Regions from separate parts of the Pseudomonas sp. Z8(2022) genome, predicted to be linked through region 1. Evidence: predicted binding sites of a transcription regulator. Region 1 holds the regulator's gene; each other region holds the start of a gene.
The links. The regulator sigma-54, encoded in region 1, starts transcription at its own class of promoters, with help from an activator protein. The targets are predictions, from matches to a motif close to ANTGGCATNNANNTTGCTNT.

Region 1 (2,198 bases):
AGCTGCTTTTCCTTGTGCTTGATGAGTTGACGGTCGAGTTTATCGACCAACAGGTCGATAGCTGCGTACATGTCCTGATGTTCGGCATTGGCGACGACTTCGCCGCCGGCAACATGCAAGGTGGCTTCGATCTTCTGCTTGAGCTTTTCGACCTCCATGGTCACCTGAACATTGGTGATTTTGTCGAAGTGGCGTTCCAGTCGGCCCAGTTTCTCGCCGACATAGTCACGCAGGGCGTCGGTCACAACCAGCTGATGTCCACTGATGTTGACTTGCATACCGCTTTCTCCTTGTTGCCTTGTGTAAGAGGCGAGTCAGGCTCGACCCGCCGCCGGAACACTTTGGCCTGAAAGCCAATGGCTTTCAGTCGATCTGGCTTACATCAGTCGCTTGCGCTCACTGGAGGGCGCAATGCCGAGGGATTCGCGATACTTGGCGACCGTCCGACGGGCGACTTGGATGCCTTGTGCCTCCAGTAAACCAGCGATCTTGCTGTCACTCAATGGCTTTTTCGCGTTTTCCGCGGCAACCAGTTTCTTGATGATTGCGCGGATCGCGGTGGACGAGCATTCGCCGCCTTCGGAGGTGCTGACGTGGCTGGAGAAGAAGTATTTCAGCTCGTAAATACCGCGCGGGGTATGCATGAATTTCTGCGTGGTGACACGTGAAATGGTCGACTCGTGCATGCCCACGGCTTCAGCGATGTCGTGCAGTACCAGCGGTTTCATCGCTTCGTCACCGTAGTCGAGAAAACCACGCTGATGTTCGACGATCTGTGTGGCGACCTTCATCAGCGTTTCATTGCGGCTCTGCAGGCTCTTGATGAACCAGCGGGCCTCCTGCAGCTGATTGCGCAGGAAGGTGTTGTCGGCGCTGGAGTCGGCGCGTTTTACGAAGCCGGCATATTGCGGATTGACCCTCAGGCGCGGCATGGCTTCCTGATTCAGTTCCACCAGCCAGCGATCGTTGTGCTTGCGCACGATCACGTCCGGCACGACGTACTCCGGTTCGCTGGATTCGATCTGCGAGCCCGGGCGCGGATTGAGGCTCTGAATCAGATCGATGACCTGGCGCAGTTCTTCTTCCTTGAGCTTGGTTCGGCGCATCAGCTGGGCGTAGTCGCGGCTGCCGAGCAGCTCCAGATAGTCGCCGACGACGCGCTGTGTCTCGCTCAGCCAGGGTGTGCTGGCAGGCAGCTGGCGCAACTGCAGCAGCAGGCATTCGCGCAGGTCGCGGGCACCGATACCCGCAGGTTCGAACTGCTGGATGCGATGCAGCACGACTTCCACTTCGTCCAGCTCGATATCCAGCTCGGGATCGAAGGACTCGGTCACTTCCTCGAGGGTTTCCTCGAGGTAACCGTCGTTATTGATGCAGTCGATCAGGGTGGCGGCGATCAGCCGGTCCTTGTCCGACATGGGGGCCAGATTCAGTTGCCAGAGCAGATGGCTCTGCAGGCTCTCGCCGCTGGAAGTGCGGGTGGTGAAGTCCCACTCGTCATCGTCGTTGCTGGGCAGGCTGCTGGCGCTGGTCTGGTAGATGTCTTCCCAGGCGGTATCGACCGGCAGCTCGTTGGGGATGCGTTCACCCCACTCGCCGTCTTCCAGGTTGTCTACTGTCGGGTTGGTTTCCTGGTAGCTCTCTTCCTTGCTCGGGGCAGGGGTGGCGCTTTCGGCGCCATCGGCCATCGGATCGCTGTTGTCGAAGTCGTCGCCGTCTTCCTGGCGCTCGAGCATGGGATTGGATTCCAGCGCCTCCTGGATTTCCTGCTGCAGGTCCAGGGTCGACAGTTGGAGGAGGCGGATAGCCTGTTGCAGCTGCGGGGTCATCGTCAGCTGCTGGCCCATCTTGAGGACTAGCGATGGTTTCATTGCAGACCTTAATTTACTGGCGAGTTACGCCTTCCACATCAGGGCGCCGAAGCGCCGCCAGGAAGCAAATTATATGCCTGAATTTCTTGTTCTTGCCTAGGGGTTGCACTATTTCTGTGGCGGAACCGCGACGATCTAGAGGCGGAACTCGTGGCCCAGATAGACTTCTTTCACTGTCTGGTTGGCCAGGATGGTTTCGGCATCGCCTTCGGCGATCAGCCGTCCATCATTGACGATGTAGGCGGTCTCGCAGATATCCAGGGTCTCGCGGACATTGTGATCGGTGATCAGGATGCCGATGCCCTTGGTCTTGAGGTGATGGATGAT
Region 2 (2,198 bases), 630 kb from region 1:
GTGTGCAGCGACCTGCAGCAAATGCTCGGCCGCGATGACCCTGAGCCCGGAGGCGAGGCTGGCTTCCTCGGCATTGGCTAGTGGTACCAGCAGGGTTCGTCCGGCTTCGCGCGCGGCCAGAGCCGCGGGCAGGACACCCTGCACCGGGCGCACCGCGCCGGACAGTGCCAGTTCGCCCAGGCATTCGTACTTGTCGAGCGAATCGGCCGGCACCTGACCGCTGGCGGCGAGAATGCCCAGGGCTATGGAGAGATCGAAGCGGCCGCCGTCCTTCGGCAAATCGGCGGGTGCCAGGTTCAGGGTGATGCGCTTGCTGGGAAATTCGAACGCGGAATTGAGGATGGCGCTGCGCACGCGGTCCTTGCTTTCCTTGACCGCGGTCTCCGGCAGGCCTACCAGCGTCAGCGAGGGCAGGCCGTTGGCCAGGTGCGCTTCGACGGTAACGGCTGGTGCTTCGACGCCGACCTGGGCGCGGCTGTGGACGATGGCCAGGGACATGATCACTCCTTGATCAATTGGGCAGTACCTGCGGGGGCGGCTTCAGCCGCGAAGCCTGTTCGCGGCTGGAGCCGCCCCTACAACAAACCTAGTCTGCTTCGGTGAGCTTGGCTTCCAGTTCGGCGACCTTGGCTTCCAGCGTTTCGAGGCGGGCGCGGGTACGGGCCAGCACCACCATCTGGCTGTCGAACTCTTCACGACTGACCAGATCGAGCTTGCTGAAGCCACTCTGCAGCAGGGCCTTGAACTGCGCTTCCAGTTCGGCGCGTGGGAGTGGGCTGTCACCACTGAACAGGCGCGAGGCGTGGCTACTGAGAGTATCGAGCAAGGCTTTGGGCGGGAGCATGGGTTGGGTTCCAGTTACAGACAGCGGCCAGTGTAGCACGCAGGCAGGACGCGGGGTCTGGCAGGGTGCGCGCACGGTTTTTGGGCGCGCGCGGGAGGTTGTGTGCACCAATTTTGTGCATTGTTTTGGCTGTGAATCAGCGGTGATGCCGGCTGTTGCTTCGCAAAGTGCTGAAACGGCGGGCTTTTGTGCTAGCTGGCAAGCTTTCTGCTTAGGCCCTTGTGACGCATGCACCGATGCAGTACCGGAGCGTCGGGTGAAGCGTGGGGAGTGCTTCGCCAGAAGCGTTTGATGAGCACCGACCGCACCAGCCAGAGCGGTCGGTGCATTACAAAAGCCGGACACTGCGCTTAGACTTGCCGAGGGCTGAGAATTCCTGGGGCAAGTCAACCTAACACGGGAGAGAGTTCATGAAGCTAGTCACTGCCATCATCAAGCCGTTCAAGTTGGACGACGTTCGCGAGTCGCTGTCTGAAATCGGCGTGCAAGGCATCACCGTTACCGAAGTCAAAGGCTTTGGTCGTCAGAAAGGTCACACCGAGCTGTATCGCGGTGCTGAGTACGTAGTCGACTTCCTGCCCAAGGTGAAGATCGACGTCGCCATCGCCGACGATCAGCTGGACCGCGTGATCGAGGCCATCACCAAGGCCGCCAACACCGGCAAGATCGGTGACGGCAAGATCTTCGTGGTCAACCTGGAGCAGGCGATTCGTATCCGTACCGGCGAAACCGATACCGACGCGATCTAAGCCCAGACCGTCGCCCCACCCCCAGAATCGTCCCAGGAGTTAAATCATGACTCTGCGAAAAATCGCAGGGCTTGGAGCCCTTTTGTCTCTGCTTTCCCCCGGCCTTGCCATGGCCGAGGAAGCGACACTGAATTCCGGTGACACAGCCTGGATGCTGACCGCCACCGCGCTGGTTCTGTTCATGACCATTCCGGGCCTGGCCCTGTTCTACGCCGGCATGGTGCGTTCGAAGAACGTCCTGTCGGTGATGATGCAGTGCTTCGCCATTACCGCTCTGATGAGCATCCTGTGGTTCGTCTACGGCTACAGCCTGGCTTTCGATACCACCGGAATGGAGGCTGGCGTCACCAACTTCAGTTCCTTCGTGGGCGGCCTGGGCAACCTGTTCCTGGGTAATCTGACCAAGGAATCGTTGACGGCGGCATTCCCGGAAAGCGTCTTCGTAACCTTCCAGATGACCTTTGCCATCATCACCCCGGCCCTGATCGTCGGTGCCTTCGCCGAGCGCATGAAGTTCTCCGCGATGCTGGTGTTCATGACCGTCTGGTTCACCCTGGTGTATGCGCCGATCGCTCACATGGTCTGGGGTGGCGATGGCGCCCTGA
Region 3 (2,198 bases), 1.4 Mb from region 1:
GAGTGATGACTTGGCAGGTGGATCACGTCGAGCACTATCCCCACCTCTTCGACACGCTGACCATCTGACACCAGCACGGCCCAGGCCTGCTCGCCCTCGATCACCAGATAGGCGCCATTGGCCTGTGGTCGTTCGATCTGCGGTTGCGCGCAGCCGCCCAGCAGGGCCAATAGCACAATCGTCATCAGCATCTGTTGCATTGCCAATACCCTCTCGCAAGGCGCCCATCCACAGGATGAGCGGGTTGTTGTCTCCGAATGGAGCCACTATCACTCAGCACTGTTTATTTGTACAGTATTTTTCGATTACCCTATTCCGCAGTAAATGACCAAGCAATCAGGAGCAGCATCATGCTGGACGTACTGCAGCTGAAACACCGAGTGAACCGCATGCCGCTGGAGCGTGTTCGTGAGATGGTCGAGGAGTTGCTGCTCGAAGGCATCGTTACCGAGAACCGCACGCCCTTTAACCGTCAGCATTTCAACACCTGCTTCGCCGAGATCGAAGCGCTGCTGCAGCGTGCTGGTTATCACCGGCAGCTGGATGTGGTCGGCTATCAGGGATTGGCTTACGCGCTGTTCGATCCGGCTCGCTGGGAGGCCGTCGAAGTGCTGCGCTGGCTGCGCGATTATGTCGAAGAAGCCCAGGTGCAGCCGGCATCCTGAGCCGGCAACACGAACCAAAAACGCTCAACCAAGCGCTCCCATGCACGGCATTGGCTCAGCAGCAAACCAGTTTGATCGCGTTGCGCGAGGCCATAAATTCTCCAGGCGATCTCATCAAATAACCGCAAACTGTTGATTTAAAAACATAGGCATAGCTAGAAAAGCGGGTTGAACCACCCTTGTGTGTCCCCGGGAGCAAGCTGGCAAGTCCCTTGCTATGTCCCTGTCAGCATCCTGCGTAGCACGCCAACGGCGGCGGGCCGAGGATCACGGACAACGGCGTCCGTCAGGTCACCATCTCTTACCGAGGTGGCCTGGCGTACGCCGTTTTTGTTTATGCGCCTGACAAGGATTAGATCCATGACCGATCGTGATTCGAACAAGCCCTCGGATACCAGCCGCCGCAACTTTCTGAAGCAATCCATTGCCCTGGCCGGGGCCGTAGGCGGCGTCGCCGCACTCGGCCTCTCTGCCCCCGCATCGCTGCGCAGCGCAGCCTGGGCTGCCGGGTCCGACGCGCCGGAAAAGGCCGCGCTGAAAGTGGGGTTCATCCCCCTGACCGACTGCGCGTCGGTGGTGGTCGCGGCGACTCAGGGCTTTGGCGAGAAATACGGCCTGAGCATCACGCCGAGCAAGGAGGCCTCCTGGGCAGGTGTGCGCGACAAGCTCAACACCGGCGAACTGGATGCCGCCCATGTGCTTTACGGCATGATGTACGGCGCTCAGCTTGGTCTGGCCGGCCCACAGAAGGACATGGCGGTGCTGATGGGGATTAACCAGAATGGCCAGGCCATCACTCTGTCCAAACAGCTGCGCGAAGCCGGCGTCAGCAACGGCGCGCAACTGGCCGAGCACGTGAAGAAAGGCGGCAGACCGCTGACCTTCGCCCAGACCTTCCCCACCGGCACCCACGCCATGTGGCTGTATTACTGGCTCGGCAGCCTGGGCATCAACCCCATGAGCGATGTGAAGACCATCGTTGTGCCACCGCCGCAGATGGTCGCCAACATGCGTGTCGGCAACATGGACGGCTTCTGCGTCGGTGAGCCGTGGGGCGCGCGGGCGATCTTCGACAAGATCGGCTTTACCGCCACTACTACCCAGCAGATCTGGCCGGATCACCCGGAGAAGGTGCTCGGCACCCCCCGCGCCTTTGTCGAGCAATATCCCAACGCTGCCCGAGCTCTGATCATGGCCATTCTCGACGCCAGCCGCTTCATCGAGGCCAGCGACGAGAACCGCAAGAGCACGGCCAGGCTGATCGCCGGCAAAGCCTACGTCAACGCCCCCGTGCAGGTGATCGAGCCACGCTTCCTCGCCCGCTACGAGGACGGCCTCGGCAACAGCTGGCAGGACGAGCACGCCATGGCCTTCTGCAAGGACGGCAGCGTCAACTTCCCCTATCACTCCGACGGCATGTGGTTCCTCACCCAGTTCAAGCGCTGGGGTCTGCTCAAGGACCATCCGGACTACGCCGCGGTGGCCACCCAGGTCAACCAGACCGCGCTGTACGCCGAGGCGGCAGGAGCCCTG
Region 4 (2,198 bases), 1.9 Mb from region 1:
GAAACCGTGCCGTCCGGCTGCAGGATCTGGAAGAAGCCACGGCCATTGACGGCCATGTCCAGCGGCTGCTCGGTGGTCTGCAGGCTGCCGGCGGTGTGGATCTTCTGAGTGCCGACCACGCGCACACCGGTACCCAGCTGCAGACCGGAGGGCAGCTGACTGTCCTGACTGGACTGACCGCCGGGCTGGCGACGGATCTGGTACAACAGGTCCTCGAACTCGGCACGGTCGCGTTTGAAGCCGGTGGTAGCGACGTTGGCCAGGTTGTTGGAAATGGTGGTCAGGTTCATGTCCTGAGCGGACAAACCGGTCTTGCTGACCCAAAGTGCCGGAAGCATATCGATTCTCCTCGGGCGCCGGTTTTACGGCGCCGCGTACTGGTAATTAGCTAATCTGCAAAACCCGCGCCATGGCCGATGAATTGTCTTCGGCGGTGCGCATCATCTTTACCGACAGCTCGAACTGACGGGACAGGGAGAGAATCGCGGTCATCTCCTCGACGGCATTGACGTTGCTCGCTTCAAGAAAGCCGGAGGTGATCTGAACCGTGGCATCAGCCTCGATCTCAGGCTGACCCTTGACCCGAATCAGGCCATCGGTCCCCTTCTCCATGCTTTTCGGATCGGGGTTGACCAGCTTGATGCGGTCGACCTCGGCCAGCACATTGGGGTTTTCGCCAAGGGCGCGGATGCTGATGGTGCCGTCCTGCCCGATCTCCACCTTTTGCTCAGGCGGCACGGCAATCGGCCCGGCATTGCCCATCACCGGCAAACCGTTGCCGGTGCGCAGGATTCCCAGGGCGTCGATATTCAGGCTGGCGGTACGCACGTAGGCCTCGCTGCCGTCCGGAGCCTGCACGGCAATCCAGCCCTTGCCACCGATGGCGACATCCAGGTCACGTCCGGTTTCCTGCAGCGAACCCGAGCGAAAATCAGTGGCCGGACGTTCGCTCATGGCAAATACGCGGGCCGGATAGGTTTCCCCGAACAGCGGCATGGAACGCGCCTGCTCGAAGTCCCGGCGAAAGCCCGAGGTGGAAACGTTTGCCAGGTTGTTGGCGTGTGCGCGCAGAGCCAGCGTGTTGTTCTGCGCTCCCGTCATGGAGACGTACAGCATCTTGTCCATGGTCATTCTCCGAGTGGGCGACGTGCCCTTGGCTCTTTGCATGCTCTACAGCAAACGCCGTGCCACTCTCGAAAAAAACAAACAAGCCACTGATTTTTAAGACGTTTATATGGAAACAAGGCAGCCGCCCCGAGGACGGACGGCGAGGTTTTGCCGCTCCCGAAACGGCAAAGCGGCAAGCCTGGCTTGCCGCTTCGTTCAGTCAGCCCTCATCAACGCAGGTTGATGATGGTCTGGGTAATGGCGCTTTCGGTTTCGATGGTCTTGGCGTTGGCCTGGTAGTTGCGCTGCGCCACGATCAGGTTCACCAGCTGATCAGACAGCTCGACGTTGGAATCCTCCAGCGCGCCCGCCTGCAGAGCCCCCAGGGTGCTGCTGCGCGGCGTACCGATCACCGGTTCGCCGGACGCGAACGATTGCGCCCAGGCGGTCTTGCCCACTGGCGTCAATCCCTGAACGTTGGCGAAGTTGGCCAGCAGCACCTGCCCCTGCACCTTGGACTGACCGTTTGTGTAGCGGGCGAAGATCACCCCGGTATCGTCGATTTCGATACCCGCAAGCTGCCCGGTGGTATAGCCATCCTGGCTGACGGCATTGACCCCGAAGGACGCCGCGTACTGGGTCGAACCCCGCATATCGAAAGTGAAGGAATCGCTGTCAGCACCGTTAGGCACCATGGTCCCCGGGTTGAGGGGATCTATCTCGGCCGGCACCCAATCGGTATCCGCCAGAACGAAGATGCCGTTGGGTGTGCCGCCGGGAATGGCCGGAGCGTCCAGCGCCGGGTTGGCCGGCACACTGGCCAGCGGCGTGATTGCCGGCGTGGCCAACTGCCCGGCAGCATCGTAGTTCACCGCATAGCTGAACGGCTGGGTACTGGATGGATCACGCGGATTCACGCCATCGATCAGCACATGCATGACCCAACCGTTGTTGGCCGGCGCTTCGTTCTTGACGAAGTACTGAGTCATCACGTGGGCATTGCCCTGCGCGTCGTAGATATTGGTAGAGGTCGACCAGTTGAAGGACTTCGAGTCGCTCGGGTCGAAGGTCGGAGCCGCCATGGTTCCGGC

Region 2: the regulator sigma-54 is predicted to act here: its motif matches at 1,039-1,058, upstream of glnK (P-II family nitrogen regulator).
Region 3: the regulator sigma-54 is predicted to act here: its motif matches at 865-884, upstream of OEG79_RS09995 (CmpA/NrtA family ABC transporter substrate-binding protein).
Region 4: the regulator sigma-54 is predicted to act here: its motif matches at 1,173-1,192, upstream of OEG79_RS07860 (flagellar basal body rod protein FlgF).

The regions. Positions count from the first base shown of each region.
Region 1 covers NZ_CP107549.1:3,550,244-3,552,441, reverse strand. The annotation lists gene hpf (ribosome hibernation-promoting factor, HPF/YfiA family) at 1-278, opposite strand, end outside; gene OEG79_RS17025 (RNA polymerase factor sigma-54) at 378-1,871, opposite strand; gene lptB (LPS export ABC transporter ATP-binding protein) at 2,007-2,198, opposite strand, start outside.
Region 2 covers NZ_CP107549.1:4,177,526-4,179,723, reverse strand. The annotation lists gene OEG79_RS19815 (YifB family Mg chelatase-like AAA ATPase) at 1-498, opposite strand, end outside; gene OEG79_RS19810 (accessory factor UbiK family protein) at 587-844, opposite strand; gene glnK (P-II family nitrogen regulator) at 1,255-1,593, shown strand; gene OEG79_RS19800 (ammonium transporter) at 1,640-2,198, shown strand, end outside.
Region 3 covers NZ_CP107549.1:2,114,350-2,116,547, reverse strand. The annotation lists gene OEG79_RS10005 (hypothetical protein) at 1-200, opposite strand, end outside; gene OEG79_RS10000 (transcriptional regulator) at 351-665, shown strand; gene OEG79_RS09995 (CmpA/NrtA family ABC transporter substrate-binding protein) at 1,026-2,198, shown strand, end outside.
Region 4 covers NZ_CP107549.1:1,650,806-1,653,003, reverse strand. The annotation lists gene flgG (flagellar basal-body rod protein FlgG) at 1-338, opposite strand, end outside; gene OEG79_RS07860 (flagellar basal body rod protein FlgF) at 385-1,125, opposite strand; gene flgE (flagellar hook protein FlgE) at 1,338-2,198, opposite strand, start outside.